3 regions of the Paenibacillus sp. GP183 genome follow, and region 2 is predicted to be linked to each of the others. Evidence: riboswitches for the same ligand, from Rfam matches in the RefSeq annotation. Region 2 holds a riboswitch; each other region holds the start of a gene.

Region 1 (7,563 bases), 2.1 Mb from region 2:
CATCAATTAGTCATTCTTCTACCAAGGATAACCGGCTGCGCCGTCCTAAATGACGAGCGCGTTTGTCAAGGTTGATGCGAAGCTAGTCAAGTTTATAAAAACTTATGCTTTCTGATCAACTCAAAAAAATGCAGCTGAGGGTTCCCCCTCAGACTGCATTTTTATTTGCTGCCTATGCGCGGAATTATCTTACCAAGCAAATGTACACGAAATGATGACCAACAGAATAAAGAGAACCAAAATTGCTGCAGTGCTAGTTCCGTAACCTGCTCCAGCTACTGGATATGACATATATTACCCACTCCTTTCAAACTGAGTTCTCGTTACTTTCCTATACTACGTTAGTTCAAACATCTTGATTGGACATGAGTATAGAGACACGCGCACATTTTTTTAACATGCAGACCTGTCATTTACTCGTAACCTAGCTAACTGTAGGTTCAAGAACCGTTAACGTGGGTGGATTGGTTTTGAGATTAACACTTGCTCCTATTGGAACGGCCGCCTTATAAACCCCATGCGCGGCCGACAAATTTGAAAGAAGCGGCTTGCCCAGAGGTACGATCACTTCATTGATCAAATCATCATAGGTTTTGCCATAAGTGTCCAGGCAATTCGTACATTGCCCCATGACGATACCGATGCAGTCTCTAAATTTCCCTGCCAATATCAAATGATTGATCATCCTGTATACTCTATTGACGGGCTCATGCGTTTCTTCCAGGAATAAAATTTTTCCGAGAGTATCTATTTCATACGGTGTACCTAAAGTATCGACAATGGAAGTAATATTGCCCCCGACAATGGGTCCCGTGACATTACCCGATACTCTGGCTGTCAGCGGAACCCCGGGAGGATTGACAATATTATGCGTGGTCTGAACGACAGAGGTAACTTGAAAAAATTGATTAAAATTATATGCTGGAGTGCTGCTCCTGAAATCAAACAGTAGCAAGCTCGAGAACGTGATCAAATCGGAAAATTGATACAAGGTGTTTAATAGTACTGTAATATCGCTGTAGCCGGACACAATTTTCGGGTGTGCGGCTATCACATTGTAATTCAAGTGAGGAAGAATACCTGCGACTCCAACTCCTCCTCTGGATGGCAGGATCAATTTTACTTTCGGATTATTAAACATGTCCATCAAGTCGGAAGCTCTCTGTTGATCCGTTCCGGCAAGGAAACCATCACTCGCATAAACATACTTGCCCAAAACAACTTGGAATCCCATATTTTCTAATGTCGTAATACTGGATTGAATGATAGAGGGATCCAGTGGACTCCCCAATGTAACAATTCCAACTGTATCTCCAGGCCGCAACCTAGGCGGAGCTATTGCCATATTAACACACCCCTAACCGAGTATATCTCTATATGTATGTTCTGCAGTTAGGAAACATGTTTTTTTGTAGCTGGTAAAATATGTGGGTTTAGTTTTTAAAATGGATATGTTAATCTAGCATAAGCCGAAACTTCCAAAATGGGAGTGCGGGGGATTAATTTACTATGAACGGGAGATATACCTGTTCATTTGGGGTGAATCTCGGCTTAAATCCGAGTAGGGCTACCCTTTGATCCGAACCCGACAACTAACCTCGCAGGCAATCTACTAAAAGGAGCAATAATCTATATGAAAGTTCAAGCTATGAAGGCAACATTGGCCGGGCTTGCCTTAAGCCTGTCTATCGCTGGCTTTTCCATGCCCGCGCACGCCGCGCAATCTTCCGGGACATATGTAACCGGAGCAAACGATACCTTTTGGTTGATTTCGAAAAAGCTTAACATCAATGTGAATGAATTGATGGCAGCCAATTCATCGATCAACCCGCTTAATGTATACGAGGGATTGACTTTAACACTCCCTAACGGCAAGAAATCGACAACAGGATCCAAGACCAAGTCAACTCCTGCTGCCCCACAGACTCCGGCCAATTCGGTCACAACTGCTTCTGGAGCGCCATCGTCCTATAGCAAAGTGATTAACGCAGTTGCAACAGCTTACTCCGAGGTTGCAGCAGAAAATGGAGGTTGGGCAGGCGTTGATTACTTTGGTAATCCGCTGAAAATCGGGACTGTTGCTGTTGATCCCAAAGTCATTCCACTCGGGACCAAGTTATATATAACAGGGTATTCCTCGCCTGGTCTTCCTAAAGGTGGAATGTACGCTACCGCAACGGATATTGGCGGAGCGATTAAGGGTAACCGAGTCGATATATTCAAACCGACCTCAACGGGTCCTGTGGCAGATTTCGGTTTCCAAAATGTAAAAATCTACGTATTGAAGTAATATACATGACCTTCGGTTCAATCGAACCGAAGGTCATTTTATTCTTTGAGACCTTCGGTTCATCGAACCGAAGGTCTATTTATTCTTGGACACATGCAGCAGCTCAGGGATGGTTACCATTTCGTAGCCTTGGCTTTTCAACGTCCGTATAATGGTGGGTATGGCTTTAACGGAACCTGACAAGTCTTCCCCTTCGCCTCCTCCGCAATGCTGCAGGATGATTGCGCCTTGACGATTGGCAGATAGGACATTATGAGAAACCTTGTCGGCGCTAATTCCTTTCCAATCTAAAGAATCTACATTCCAATTGATGATCAGATAACCATGGTCCATGGCCCAGCGAACCTGCTGCTCATTGATGGCCCCATAAGGAGGACGAAGCAGTTTCGGTATATACCCGGTGATCGGTTTCAGGATAGATTGCGTATCGTCGATCTGCTTCTTGAAGTTTGATATGGACAGCTTGGATAAGTCTGCATGGGTGTATGAATGATTCCCGACAATATGGCCTTCTCGTATCATTCTGGCTATGATCTCAGGGTGAGCCTCAGCGCGTTTGCCAATCACGAAGAAGGTCGCATTTACATTGTTTTGCTTCAAGACATCCAGAACCTGCCGCGTAAATATCTCATCAGGGCCATCGTCAAAGGTCAAGGCCACTTTCTTCTCTGTTACGGGTCCGGATAATATAAATGTGCGGTCATATTTTTTTCGGAGCTCCGACAGAGACAATGATTTATGGGCTATGCGTCGTTGCCCGACCGGAACTGATTTTTTGGGTTCACGATACTCGGCTTTGCTTTTATTCCTGCTGGTTTGAGAGCTCGGGTTAAGCACAGATGAATTAGCCGGGGCTTTGGCTTCTAGATTAAGCTCGGACTTAGGCTTATCCAATGGGAAAAGCTGCCTCGACTTAGCCATAACCGGAGGCAGGATTGGATGCTCTGAAGGTATACTTACCCCATTGGGTGCAAGTACGTCCGGTATGACGCCTTCACTGCTGTGATCTTGCTGATGACTGCTCTTAAACCCGCAGCCTGGCAGAAGGCAGCTTGAAATAAAGATAACGCTAAAGATCATTAGATGCTTCATTGTTTAACCTCCCCAAAAGTCTGCCGCATCTTATTCTTGTTTATGTTGTGCGATTTGGATGATCGTTATCCGAATACGGAGGTTGTGAATCCACCTTTGCATTCGTTATAATGAAACCATCTGATTATGGTAAAGGAGGGTTTCATCCCATGAGTAACAAAGAAATCGAAGATGAAGTGATCCGTAATTACCAACGTGAAGAAAATATGATGATTCTTATATTTGCCCAATGGTGCGTGAACCATGACCTCGACCCGGCCGAACTTTACCGCAATGCCTATCCGGAGCAAAAGGATAATGCTTCGCTTCGTCAAGCCCTTGATCTCACTGTACCCAAGGAAGAGGCCGGTGATGTGCCCGATGATACGTTATTGGGGGTGCTTTCTCTGTTTGGCAACGAAGAGCTCGCTTTCGTAGTAACCGAAGAAATTCGCAAAGGCAAACACCGAGCTTAGCTTTCTCTCCAACAAAAAAACCCATCCCCATATATGGGAATGAGCGCAAGCTTAAAGTTTAAAAATCCATTCAAGCTTATATTAATTCAACCATTCCTTAACCTTTTGCCCAAAATAGGACAGCAGTGAAACAGAATCCATATGTCCGCTAAAATCCTCGAAACCCAGATAACCCTCATAGCCTACCGATTTTAAATCGCCCAGCAGGAGCTTCCAATTAGCAATTCCTTGTTGCAGCGGCATCCATTTGCAGGTCCACTCCTCCATTCCGTCCACGATGCGACCGGTGCGTTCCCATCCGGCATTTTTTACATGAACATGGGCCAAATACGGACCTAAGAGTTCGAGCCCCATGCGAAAATTCTCAAATCCTTCATGCACCATATTGCCGGCATCATGCAGTACTCCGATATGTTCAGGATCAAAATGGGAAACAAGTCGATGCGCCAAACCTGTACTAGGCGCAATCGTCACATGATGGATTTCTAACAAGCCTTTTATCCCATATTGCCGGGAAAGCTCCTGAACATGGTGCAAATAATCCACCGCTTCCGCATAAAGGTCATTGTAGTTCTTGCTGCCGTTGTAACGAGGTACGCCCACTCGAATAAAGCCTGCATCCAGCTTTTTGGCGATCTGCATCACTTTTTCCGTGCCAGCCACATCACCGCAAGTTAAATAAGGCGTCACGCTGATGGTTTGTATGCCGTGGCTTTGAACTTGCTCACGCAAGTTCTCCAATTCCTCATCGGAGGTCCCCGGTACAATGGTGGACAGATTATTCCCCCAATAGGATGGCTCTTGACTCGCTGCTTCTTGAGAAATCGGGGCATATCTCCATTCCACGCCTGAAATTCCTGCCGCTGCAGCAGCAGTGATTAGCTCTTCCTTCGTTAAATCCGGCGTCATCACGGTAAACACAGACAGTTTCATAATATCCTCCCGCATAAGAAATAGATGGTGTTGATTATCTTCATTTTGCAGTATAATAAAAACGTATTCATTGCAAATAATGGGCTAAAAAATGCTTTTATTGACCTTGTACAGCAAAGGAGGACTTATATGCTGGAGGTTTATGAGGATTTGCAAAAGTCTATTTATTATAGCCATACCGTTCGAAATGAGCTGCCTAAAGTAGATTTTCACCAGCATCAAGAGCTCTTTGAAATCTACTTTTTTCTCACAGGACATGTTCATTATTTTATTGAAAAACAAGTTTACCCGCTGCAATACGGCGATCTGCTCGTGATGAACAGCAATGAGCTGCATAAGCCCAACTTCCAATCCAATCAAAGGTATGAAGTTATCGTCATCCATTTTAACCCTGCAGTGGTCGCGGAGCTGAGCTCTCCGGACTTTGACCTGCTGGGATGCTTCACTAATCGTCCGCTGGGTGAACAAAATCATATGCGCTTCTCGGATCAGAGGCTTCAGGAGCTTCTTCACTTGTTTGACCGTCTGGAAAAGCTCAGCATGCCGCGAACAGCTGCAGGATCGGACATTCTTTATTTAACTGCCTTTTTGGAGCTGCTGGTCTTTCTGGGCCGTGCTTTTAACAGCGAGCAGCATGGACAGAGCGATGAACCATCCGCTATTCCGGGGAAACTGAGGGATCTACTGCACTATATCGATAACTACCTGGATCAGGATCTGTCGCTGGACAAGCTCGAGCATACCTTTTTCATGAACCGCTCCTACCTGTGCCGTTTGTTCAAAAAGCACACAGGAAGCACCATCCATGAGCATATCCTGTTCAAGCGCATCGCCAAAGCCAAAATGCTGCTGAAAGCCGGGAGCAACGTCACCGATGCTTGCCAGCTCGCCGGCTTCAACGATTACTCCAATTTTATCCGCAGCTTCAAAAAGACCGTCGGCCTCCCTCCCAAGCAGTATCAGGCGCTGACACGTATGGAAAAATAGCCGGCCCGACCTGATGCCCTGAGCCCGGTGAGCTCGCATCAAACACAAGTAAAAAAACCGTCCGACTCTTTTAAGGAATCAGACGGTTTTTTACGCGGCCCATGTGAGGTACTATCCTTATTTTAAATTCTCGGGGTTTAATTGCTCCAGCTCGGGGAGCACAAAGCGACCATCCTTGCGGATCAGCTTGCCATCGAACCAGATTTCGCCGCCGCCGTAATCCGGACGTTGGATGCAGACGATATCCCAATGAAGCGACGATCGGTTGCCATTGTAGGCGTCATCGTAGCTGTTCCCTGGCGTGAAGTGAAAGCTACCGTCAATCTTCTCATCGAATAGTGTATCTTTCATCGGATATTGGATGTATGGATTTACGCCAATGGCGAACTCGCCGATATAACGCGCGCCTTCATCCGCATCCAAGATCTCATTGATTCTCGCTGTGTCATTCGAGGTCGCTTTCACAATTTTTCCGTTCTCGAATTCAAATCGAATGTTCTCGAAGGTAAAGCCGTCGTGCGGTGTCGGTGTATTATAGGTCAGCACGCCATTAACTGAGTCGCGAACAGGTGCCGAATATACCTCGCCGTCCGGGATGTTAAGCTCGCCGTCACATTTGATGCTGCCGATGCCTTTGATTGAGAAGGTTAGGTCAGTTCCAGGCCCTTTGAGCTGAACTTTATCTGTGCGATCCATTAACGCTTTCAATGCGTCCATAGCCTTGGACATTTTGCTGTAATCCATCGTACACACATCAAAGTAGAATTTCTCAAAAGCCTCCGTACTCATGCTGGCCAGCTGCGCCATGGAAGGCGATGGATAGCGAAGCACTACCCAACGGGTCTTTTTGACTCTAATATCAAAATGTACGGGGGAATAATAAAGCGAATTATACAGCTTGAGCCGGTCTGCAGGAACGTCCGACAGTTCGTTGATGTTGGCTCCGCCGCGAATACCGATATAGCCCTGCATCTGCCTCATCTGATGAGAGTCGTAATCGGCCCAAGTTTTCATTTGGGCTTCAGTGCCTTCCATGATCAGTTGGCGAAGAATCGTATGATCTCTAAGGTTGACAAAAGGATGTGCGCCGGCTTTATGTACTTTTTTCACCAATTCACGTACCAAAACGGCATCAATTCCGTAAGCTTCAATTAAAATATTCTCGCCGGGCTTCGCCTTAACGGAATAATTCACAAGCACATCGGCAAGCTTCGTAAGATTTGGGTCGAGCATACACTATCTCTCCTCTTCATCATCGGCCGCAAAAGACGGCTCATCAATTTGAAATCCTACTGTTGTCAGGTAAAACCATTCACCCTTATCCTCCTGATGTTGATCGAGCTCAAACATCATGGTTCGGAATCGGGTCAGCCAAGCAGCAAATTTTTCTTTGCTCATCTTCACTTCGACCTGCGTGGCCATTCGGGACCACTGAGTCCGGTCGGAGGATGGGATTTGAAACGCCTCCTCCGGTGCAGATAAAGCTCTAAGCCGAGCACGCGCCAATGTATTCAGTGTGGTTTCACGAAAATAATTTTCCACTTCCGACACATAGGGAAGCAGTTCATCGCTGGGAACGAACCCCCGAGCGACCGAGCGGTAAAACTTTTGTACAATGCCATTCTTAAGCTCTGTACGGATGACGATGATAAAACCGTGCTTCTCCAGCTCGTTCAAATGATAATGTACCTTGGCGCGAGCCATGCCAAGCAGCTTCGCCAGCTGTTGGCCGGTGTAAGCCTTCTCAATCAGATACACCAATACCTTGCTGCGCAGGGGATCACTTACGGTTTTTAACTGTTCCAG
Region 2 (7,563 bases):
TGCTGTGCTGGTTTATCGGAAAAAGATACATGGCGAAAAATTGATTACATTATTAATTTGGCTTATTTTCTTTACTCCATCCTATCTGATTGCCGAGGGTTGGGTATTGATGATGCAGCGCAAAGGAATTTTAAGCGAGATGCTGGCTATCCCAAACGGAGGTCTGGATTGGTTCTTTACACCGGGAGGGCTTATTACAGCGATGTCTTTTCGGCTTTTTCCCGTTGTATATATTTCTGTTTTAGCGGGACTTCGCGGGTTAGGTTCCGAATATGAAGAAGCTGCAAGAACACTTGGAGCCAAATCGTTTCTAGTTTGGATGAAAATCAATGTACCGCTTCTTTTCCCATCCATTCTGGCTGGAGCTACCATAGCATTTGCAGAATCCGTCAGCGACTTTGGATTTGCATCTGCCCTTGTCCCTCAAGCGCACATTCCTTTGATTACTTATTCCATTTATACGGCTATTAATAAAACCCCAGTGAATTTTTCGCAGGTGGGCGTGCTTTCTATGGTATTGATCGGAGTGATCGCTTTAGCTTTATGGAGCCAACAATTGATCCTCGGGAAGGGCTCCTACAGTTCGATTAAAAATCAAATCCGGCCTTTCCGATTGACGAACCATAAGCCGATTGCCCTTACGATCTTTGCTTATTTTTTCTTATGTATAGCTTTTGTTTTGCCTTTAAGCGGTGAGCTCTTCAGCTCATTTATGAAAAATACCATACGTGGATTTATCGCTTCAAATTTTACATTTCAGAATTATATCGATGCATTAAAGATCGGCAGTGAATCTTATCGAGCCGTAGTAAGATCTCTGCTTCTAGCGCTAGGAACAGGAGTGTTTGCAGCATTTCTTGGTGTTGGGCTCGCCTTTGTTATTCAAAGAGGGCAGGGATTCAGCACCAGGTTCTTGTATGTGCTTACGATGTCTACACTTGCGATTCCGGGCATCGTATTAGCAGCTGGATACGTGTTTGCTTGGAACGCCTCTTATTTAGTTCCCATGCATTTAAATCTTTATGGAACGCTTGTTTGTGTGTTTTTGGCCTATTTAGCGGGTTCATTGCCTCATTCCATTCGTTTGCAAATTGCGGCCATCACACAGATTAGTCCTTCTTTACTGGATGCTGGGCAAGTCCATGGAGCAGGAATTTTCACGCTGTTCAGCAAGATTTTAATACCTTTGCTTTCTGGAACTTTGACCGCGACTATATATCTTATTTTTAGTCATCTATTATTCGAATTGCCGGCTTCCGAGCTTCTGTACCCGCCTGCCCAACAGCTTCTGCCAGTAGAAATTGTTCATTTCTATAACGAATTATTAGTGGAAAAAGGCTCCGCTCTCACCGTTCTTGGGATCGTTTTAATTTTAATTGTATATGGCATCGGTCAGCTTGTGATATACGCTTTGAAGAGGATCAAACAAATGAATTCCGAACGAATAGTTCAAGATATATTGTCTGATATCAAAGTTGGCTCAGATTTGAAGATGTCTGTTCCTAACTCGGCGATTCAAATGGATATAGAAAGGCAGGTTACTTGAATGAGCCTCCAAATTGCATCGGTCCATAAAAGATTTGGGGAAAAGCAGGTTTTATCCGGTATCCACATATCCATAGAAAAGGGCACTTTCTTGGCGCTCCTTGGACCATCAGGCTGCGGGAAAACCACCCTGCTGCAAGCTATTGCAGGTCTAACCTCCATTGACGAAGGAAAGATCATGATTGATGGGACCGTAGTATCGGAATCCGGGCGGGAAGTGCCTGCAGAGAAAAGGAATATCGGAATGGTTTTTCAGGATTTTGCCTTATGGCCGCATATGAATGTATTTGAAAATGTTGCATTTGGGCTTAAGCTGCGCGGAATAAAGGGATCCGAACTGAAAACACGTGTTGTTGAGACCCTATCTATTTTCCATATGGAAGAATATGTCGCAAGATATCCGCATGAATTATCGGGAGGGCAAAAGCAAAGAATCGCCATGGCTCGCGCCATTGCGCCTAAACCTCATTTGATTTTAATGGATGAACCGTTATCAAGTCTGGATGCGGGTCTTCGGGACGAGATGAGGTATGAATTAGTTCGAATTTTCAAAAGCTTAAACATGACGGTCGTTTATGTCACTCATGACCAAATGGAAGCCATGAGTATGGCGGATCAGATCGTCATTTTGAAAAATGGAAAATGCGAACAGATCGGGGTACCGGAATCTCTTTATTATGAGCCTGTATCAGAGTACGTAGCAAGGTTTATGGGCGCTGCGAATATCCTTCGTAAGAAGGGGGAGCCTACTGAGAGCTTTATTCGTCCGGACGACGTTCAATTGATTGAATTCGAAAGTGCCGATCAACTCCTTTCTCACCAAGACCAGATAGTTACAGGAAGGATTCTGCAATGTTCCTTTCAAGGTCATAAATATCGGTATTTTGTCGATGTTCCCGATTTTGAAAAGTCCATTGAGGTGACCTATCCGCAAAAAATCAGGATTGGAGAGCAGGTCAGACTATTCATTCCGCTTAATAAATGTCGCGAATTATAGAATTTTTGTTAGGAGTGTTTAACATGTTATTTAATTTTTATGCGATGCTGGCTAGTTTTTTAGGAACAGCTGTCGAATTTATCGAAGCATTAACTATTATTTTGGCGGTAGGAACGGTTCGCGGATGGAAAACCTCTCTATCTGGCGCTGCTGCAGCAATTTTGATTTTGCTTGCTCTGGTCTTGGGGATCGGCGAGTCACTTGTTCAAGTGATTCATATTTTTTGGGTGCAGCTTATTGTGGGTCTGTTTATGCTCTTGTTTGGCATTCGCTGGCTCAGAAAAGCTATCATGCGCTATTCAGGACTTAAAGCTTTACATAATGAAGCTGAAAGTTACCAAGAAGAATTAGATCGTCAACGCAAAGCGGGTAAAGTTAAAAGCGGGATCGATTCTTTCGGGTTTATGACAACGCTGAGCATTACTTTTCTGGAAGGAATGGAAGCGATATTTATCGTGCTCACACTGGGTTCAAGCTCAAAAGCTCCCGGTTCCACACTGATGCAATATACAATTCTAGGAGCCCTTGCAGGTATAGTCGTTGTATTGCTAACCGGAATTTTACTGCGTAAGCCTCTTTCCACAGTGCCTGAAAATACGATGAAGTTTATCGTTGGAGTCATGTTAACCAGCTTCGGCGCTTTTTGGGTAGGGGAAGCTGTCGGGGTTTCTTGGCCTCAAGCGGACCTTTCGATTATTTATATAACGATAACCTTATTACTGTTTTCATGGTTCACAGTTATTCGCGTCAAAAAACTTCTAAGTACTTCCTCTAAAACTAGTCAGTCAAACATGGGGGGCATGTAAGTTGAAAATATTATCTACCTTGTGGGGATTGCTTGTTGACGACGGACGCCTTGCGTCCATACTTTTACTTTCAATAGTCATTGGATGGGGTTTATCCCAAATGCAAAAACCGTTTCTTGCAGCCATTGTGATTTGGGCAGGGTTAATTGTCTCGCTTGCTGTTTCCATTGAACATCAATTGAACTTGAAATTGAAAAAATAAAATGACACCGGAATGAAAAAAAGGCAAGCTGGGGAGATCCCAAGTTTGCCCTTTTGCATTTCCATTGGTGAAGTCATATGGAGATGTGAAGGCAGTGAATAATGTCAGCTTCTCTATGGATGAAGAGAAGATCTATGGACTGCTGGGCAGAAATGGTGCTGGGAAGACGACGATCATGCACTCTTCTTTCTATTAGCAACTGTCATTATTGACCATATACGAAATCGTTCGGCTTCACTTGATCCGTACTTTGCAGAATCATTGATCGTTTCTTAGGATCATAATGGAAATGATATACATCAATGAAATCCTGTCCCGCCCCATATCCGCCAGTCAGTATGAGTTCCCCATTGGCTACCTTGAAGGGGCGGTGCGGCAGCTGGCTTATATTCTTCCAGATCTGTTCCGGTTTCATCTCGAATGATATCGAGAAAGCCTTCCCTTTATTTACTCCGAAAAGGTAAGTTTCGAGACCATGACAATCCGTATAACGTGGAACATACGTGAATATATCCGTATCACCCAAGCTAAATTGCTGCATGATGATGGGTGAATCATTTTGCTGCACAATTTCGAAGTCAGCTGGAAATGTCATTACTTTGATCGGAGTCCCCTGAGATTTGGATTCCCATACAACTTCATATTCTCCTGACCAATTCAGGTCAGTCTCAAGCCCATAACAGCTAGGCGCCCCCAAAGAGGCTACGCTTGCTTTGCTAGCAGGTTTCACGAGCAGCCGCCCATCCGAATGCATCCCAATTGCTCTGATCGAGTCATCTTCTTTCACTAAGTTGACCTCTATAGCTTTTGAAGACGAAATTGACGTAGACGTGGGAGGAAATGATGATGATGCAGGCGTTGGGTCAACCGACAACATAGTCGGAGATGTTCTAAGGTTTGCTGGCCTGTCTCCACAGCTCGTTAACATGAGAGCGAATAATAATATTCCCAGCGTGATAACATTCTTCATTTTTATAGTCCCCTTTACTTACTTATAAATTAACCCTATAGCAAAAAAAAGCCATTTCGAGTAGCTTTCTTCCGACGTGAACGCCAAGCTTTTCATTATTGCTTTCACTTTTATTACTTAAACGTGTATGGAAGAATTTTGTTGCACTAAACTGCCCGTTCATCAAAACAGGTGTGAAACACACAAAATATGACTTGACATAAAATTATTTATATGGTATGATTATAGGTTTTGGTGTTTACATCTGCATTATTTATCGTTAGGATAAAGATTAAGACCCCGGCCGGGTATCTTCCATCCTTCAAAGGAGTGAGAACTTTAGTGCGTATTGATCAAGGTATTGTTATGCTCTCTATCTCAACCCAAATACTGGGCCGTACAGATACAGTCCATCCGGTTCTGCTATGGGACAATCATGACATTGTGCTTGCGGATACGGGTTTTCCAGGTCAGACCAAACAACTCTACTCCGCAGCGGACTCCAATGGAGTAGATTTGGACCGGCTGAACAGAATCATAATCACGCATCAAGACATTGATCATATCGGTAATCTACAAGTCTTAGTTGAGGGCTCATCCTCACGAATCGAAGTGTCGGCACATGTGATCGAGAAGCCATACGTTCAGGGGGATAGAAGACTTCTCCGGTTTACGGACGATGCGATTGCTCGTATTGATATGCTTCCTGACCACGTGCCGGAGTCCTTCCGGAAAGGGCTCAAAGCAATAATGCTTCATCCGCCGCGGGCCGCAGTCGATCTTGTTATCGCCGATGGCGAGCGTCTTCCATGGTGCGGAGGAATCATTGTTATCGATACGCCAGGCCATACGTCAGGACATATTAGTCTTTTTCATGAACCGTCACGCACCTTGATTGCTGGGGATGCTCTCATGGTAAGGGATAACCAGCTATGGGGACCGGATCCCGAGACGACGCTAGATCGGCAGGCCGCTCAAGCTTCTATCGTAAAGCTGTCCTCCTTCGACATCGAATCGGTTATATGTTATCATGGCGGTTTATTTAGAGACAATGTCATGGAGCGGCTGGCAGAGCTTGCAACCGAAGGCGTATAGAGTCGACTTTAACCTAGTGATAAAGCCATTGACAAAAAAAGAGATCCACAGCAACAGCTGTGGATCTTAAGTTTATATATTTTAAAAGGGGGTCGAGTTTTATTATAAGCTTTGTTCATTATCGCAGTGTAAACGGCTTATTTCATTTTGATTACAAATGCCGCTGGAACTGGCTAAAAGTAAGCTAGAGCTTGGGATTACGTGATAACGATAGTTGAAGAAAGATAATCGTATTTGTAAGCGGATTCTTTATCTAATTTATTAGCATTTATCAATTTTTTAATAAATCGTAAGCCTTTACAGTTACCTCATGAAAGAGTAACATTCAATGGGTATAAATTGCATAATGTAATTTTCGCTGAATTTTCTTATCGAAAAACGGGGGAACCAATTTTCTTGGGGTGAATGAGGGTATAGTTACTGTACTTTCTAGGGCAATTCTCGCTGTCCGAATCCGCCAGTTAACCTCGTAAGCGATCGTGGGGAGGACCAGACATGTATACATCACAGGGTCTAGCCTTGTGTTTTTTTGTGCTTTCAAGGATTAAATATCCAGATATACATAACAAGAGCTTTATGGAGGAGTACCCATGACAAGTGATTCACTAAGAAAGATCTTTCTTGGCAAACCATTGAAATCAAGTGAGATTGAGTCAGAAAAAATGCCTACATGGAAGGCTTTGCCGATATTATCATCAGATGCCCTTTCCTCTGTAGCTTACGGTACCGAACAAATCCTGCTCGAGCTCGCTTTGGTAGGTGTAGCGGCTTTTTCCTTTTCGCTGCCGATTGCATTAGCCATTATATTACTTATTGCGATTTTAGTTATCAGTTATCGCTATGTCATTGATGCCTATCCGCAAGGCGGCGGAGCTTATATGGTATCTAAAGAAAATTTAGGTATGATATGGGGTAGATTGGCAGGTGTTTCTCTCCTCATCGACTATACATTAACTGTTGCCGTATCCATCTCAGCTGGTGTGATGGCTATCACTTCTGCGTTTCCAAGTACAGTGAATTATATAGTTCCTATTGCGATTGTATTGGTGTGGTTTATGGTTTTAATGAACCTGCGCGGCACATCAGAATCAGGTACTTTATTTGCACTGCCAACGTATCTATTCATTTTCTGTATGCTTGCCCTGGTTGGAAAAGGTACTTGGGATTTATTAATGGGTACCCCTAGCAATATGCATACTCTCCATCTTCCACCCGCCATACCTAGCGGTCTTACCTTATTTGTACTGCTTAGAGCTTTCTCTTCTGGATGTTCAGCAGTTACAGGAATAGAAGCCATTTCAAATACCGTCCCGAACTTTAAAACTCCCAGCCAGAAAAATGCAAAAAACACACTCGTTATCTTGGCTGTCTTGTTAGCGATTATTTTTGGCGGGGTGACCATACTTGCATTAGCTTATGGAGTCGAACCCGACCAAAATGGCCACACATCCGTTTTATCTATGGTGACGGAGCAAGCCTTTGGTCGAGGCGGCATGTATTTCATCACTCAAATCGGAACGATGCTCATCCTTACATTGGCTGCAAATACGAGCTTTAACGGCTTTCCCGTTCTTGCATCTATTATGGCTATGGATAAAAACTTTCCTAGAATGTTTTCTCATCGAGGCGATCGTTTAGCATACAATTACGGGATCATAACATTGGGTGTTCTGTCGAGTCTCTTATTAATTGCCTTCAAGGGAAAAACAGATCTCCTGATACCGCTCTATGCGATTGGTGTCTTTCTATCATTTACGTTATCGCAAACCGGATTAGTCTTAAAGTGGTTACGTGAAAAACAAAAAGGTTGGATCATTAAAATATTGATAAATGGAATCGGAGCCATTGTAACCTTTGCAGTTGTAATCATTTTTAGCATAACAAAATTTACGGAAGGTGCATGGATTGTCATTATTATCACTCCCATCATGTTGTGGATGATTACGAAAGTGTACAACCATTATGAAGA
Region 3 (2,405 bases), 2.0 Mb from region 2:
AATTTTTCATTTTAGGGCATTAGAAAACCACAGAGTACCCACCCTGCAGTCGTTGTTTACGCGATCACAAGCCTCATCATCCTCTCATGAACAAATACTTAATGTTGCAATAAGTTGTTGTTCGAACTGCCACGCTTACGAGGTTAGCTGACGGATTCGGGCGGTGAGAGTCGCCCTACCCGGTATATGAACTCCATGTTGTTCATATACCGAGATTCACCCCAGATCCATGTGAACGGCTCTCACACCGCGCACATGTACCTTTTTGGTTCCCCCGTTCCCCTGCTTGCAGGAAACTCAGCGATAAAATTTGGAAGCTTTATTTTCAATCATGAATCGTATCATACGCCTCTCTCCTAAAACTGTAAAGAACAACAGAAATGCTTATTCGATGATGTAAGTCTAAATGTGAAATATTACATCTGAAATGTCCTTATTATCTTCCATTTCCTTCAATAATCTAAGGATTAGGCTTCTTTTCATAATTTTCACCACAAAACAGAGAAATAATAAGCAATCATGTTAATAATAAATGGTAAATGCCATTGAACTCGCTTACATAAGATAAAAAAGCGAAAATATCGCGAATAAACACCTCCTTTATGTTTTACATTCAAAATAGCTCGGCGTATGATTCATTTCATAAACTTCATAGCATTATTCACAATCGCTTAATTCCCGAAAGGGAAGCGGGGGAACCAGGGATAAACGGCTGCGATGTCTAAGCGACGCGCGCGTTTATTTGAAAAAACCATTCAGGAACTATGGTTTTAGGGGTGAATCCATGTACGACAAGCGTAAGTCTTGCGTACGGGTAGGGAATCTCAATTCCGAATCCGACAGCTAACCTCGTAAGCGAATTGAGAGAAAACTTTCGTGCCGCCTGCCAGGTGTTTTTAACTGTGAATGCAAAGTCCACGACTAGAGTTTCTCTAATCGCGGGCTTTTTTTGTATAAAATTATTGGTTCATAGGAGTGATTACATGTTAAGCCCATCTCGTTATTATTTAGGATGTATGTCGAGATTGCTTGAACCGGAAACATTAGAATACAAATGGTTTGGGACTTTGTGGACAATAGAGAAATCACAACAAATTGTAGTTGGGTATTGGTTTGGTCACCGAAAAAATGACATTATCCAAAAAGTGACCGAGCTCGGAGTTACAAACTGGAATGAAGTACTCGATATCGAAAACATTCATGATATTTATAATTCGATCCGTAAAAAGCAAAAAGAAATGGATTGGACACATCGTGCCCGATTACCTGTATATACAAACTTCAAATTGCCGTGGAAACATGTATTACCTGGATGGTATCTCATTCGTTCCCGAAATCAATACCCCTTCCATGTTTCTGCCGTACAAAAAAAGAGACATTTCATCTGGTTAGAGCATGCGGCCGTTTGTGAAAATGAGAAGGATCTTATGGAGTTTTTGCAAAAAGTGAATCAAGAGCACCACATCGAACTACAAAAAATGAACTAAAATAGATCAGGAGCGTGCCATATTTATGATAGAGCTATCGGACCCCTTACCCGTTTTGGACAACCAGAAAGTATTAAACAGCAAAATATGTTCTATGGAAATTTACCAATTTGATTGCCGGTTTGCAGAAAAACGAATCCGTGATTTCAGTAATTGTCATTGCGGTTTATTCAGAATCTCAAGTAACGGCATCTCTGGCTGGGGAGAATACAGGGTGAAAGACGAACATTTCGATTTCATTCGATGGGCATCAGTTTTTATGCATATCAAGGGCCTGTCCATATCCGATGCCGTCCATTTCGTGCAAAATCATAAAGAACCATGGGGAACTATAAGAACCGAGCTCGCTTCTTCCGCTTTACAGGACCTTATAACTCATTTACAAAATCCGAATATTAATGTACCGCAAAATATAAATATTCCAATGGAGCGTTCTTTTTTGTTCGATCAATCGCAATCCTACTTTTCTTTTTAATCATTGATTAATTGTGGTTACCAAAATATTGGTTAGCCCTTAACATAAACTATCTCCTATTGTAAGTACATCTAACTGAGGAGGGCATATGACAAAAATAATCAGTTCCGGTTTCCAACCAAGACAGCCCCAGAAATGCACGGGATGTGTCTGGGGTAGATGGGATGGATCGAAACAATATTGCTCGAGAATTCTTTGTGTTAAAAGGGCCCAAACGAAGTTGAAATAGGTGCCCCCTCTTTATGAGGAGTATATTGACAAAATAAATCCTTTGCAGCCCATATGACGGCTGCTTTTTTCTTGTCAGTTCACATTTGAAATCCGTCCATGTTCATCCTACGGGCATAAAACCGTAAAAACAGAGATTTAATAAGTATTCATATTTATAATAAATGTCATTCGGCATTGAATTCGCTTACATGAGGAAAAAAAGCTAAATTATC

Evidence for each region. Region 2 has a riboswitch for cyclic di-AMP ahead of BLV33_RS10470 (APC family permease). Riboswitches for the same ligand answer to the same signal wherever they lie in the genome.
Region 1: another riboswitch for cyclic di-AMP. It lies ahead of BLV33_RS20505 (3D domain-containing protein); the one in region 2 lies ahead of BLV33_RS10470 (APC family permease).
Region 3: another riboswitch for cyclic di-AMP. It lies ahead of BLV33_RS19970 (hypothetical protein); the one in region 2 lies ahead of BLV33_RS10470 (APC family permease).

Annotation. Positions count from the first base shown of each region.
Region 1 covers NZ_FNSW01000001.1:4,159,945-4,167,507, reverse strand. The annotation lists gene ald (alanine dehydrogenase) at 1-10, shown strand, start outside; gene BLV33_RS20515 (YjcZ family sporulation protein) at 190-291, opposite strand; gene BLV33_RS20510 (S66 peptidase family protein) at 425-1,345, opposite strand; cyclic di-AMP (ydaO/yuaA leader) riboswitch at 1,458-1,624, shown strand; gene BLV33_RS20505 (3D domain-containing protein) at 1,634-2,290, shown strand; gene BLV33_RS20500 (polysaccharide deacetylase family protein) at 2,366-3,382, opposite strand; gene BLV33_RS20495 (hypothetical protein) at 3,532-3,837, shown strand; gene BLV33_RS20490 (sugar phosphate isomerase/epimerase family protein) at 3,919-4,770, opposite strand; gene BLV33_RS20485 (AraC family transcriptional regulator) at 4,900-5,757, shown strand; gene BLV33_RS20480 (aminopeptidase) at 5,875-6,990, opposite strand; gene BLV33_RS20475 (ArsR/SmtB family transcription factor) at 6,994-7,563, opposite strand, start outside.
Region 2 covers NZ_FNSW01000001.1:2,097,938-2,105,500, forward strand. The annotation lists gene BLV33_RS10435 (ABC transporter permease) at 1-1,546, shown strand, start outside; gene BLV33_RS10440 (ABC transporter ATP-binding protein) at 1,547-2,542, shown strand; gene BLV33_RS10445 (COG4280 domain-containing protein) at 2,566-3,348, shown strand; gene BLV33_RS10450 (hypothetical protein) at 3,350-3,550, shown strand; partial or broken gene BLV33_RS28740 (ATP-binding cassette domain-containing protein) at 3,615-3,731, shown strand; gene BLV33_RS10460 (hypothetical protein) at 3,756-4,337, opposite strand; gene BLV33_RS10465 (MBL fold metallo-hydrolase) at 4,842-5,594, shown strand; cyclic di-AMP (ydaO/yuaA leader) riboswitch at 5,941-6,086, shown strand; gene BLV33_RS10470 (APC family permease) at 6,185-7,563, shown strand, end outside.
Region 3 covers NZ_FNSW01000001.1:4,054,525-4,056,929, reverse strand. The annotation lists cyclic di-AMP (ydaO/yuaA leader) riboswitch at 118-313, opposite strand; cyclic di-AMP (ydaO/yuaA leader) riboswitch at 659-872, shown strand; gene BLV33_RS19970 (hypothetical protein) at 984-1,487, shown strand; gene BLV33_RS28895 (hypothetical protein) at 1,702-1,962, shown strand.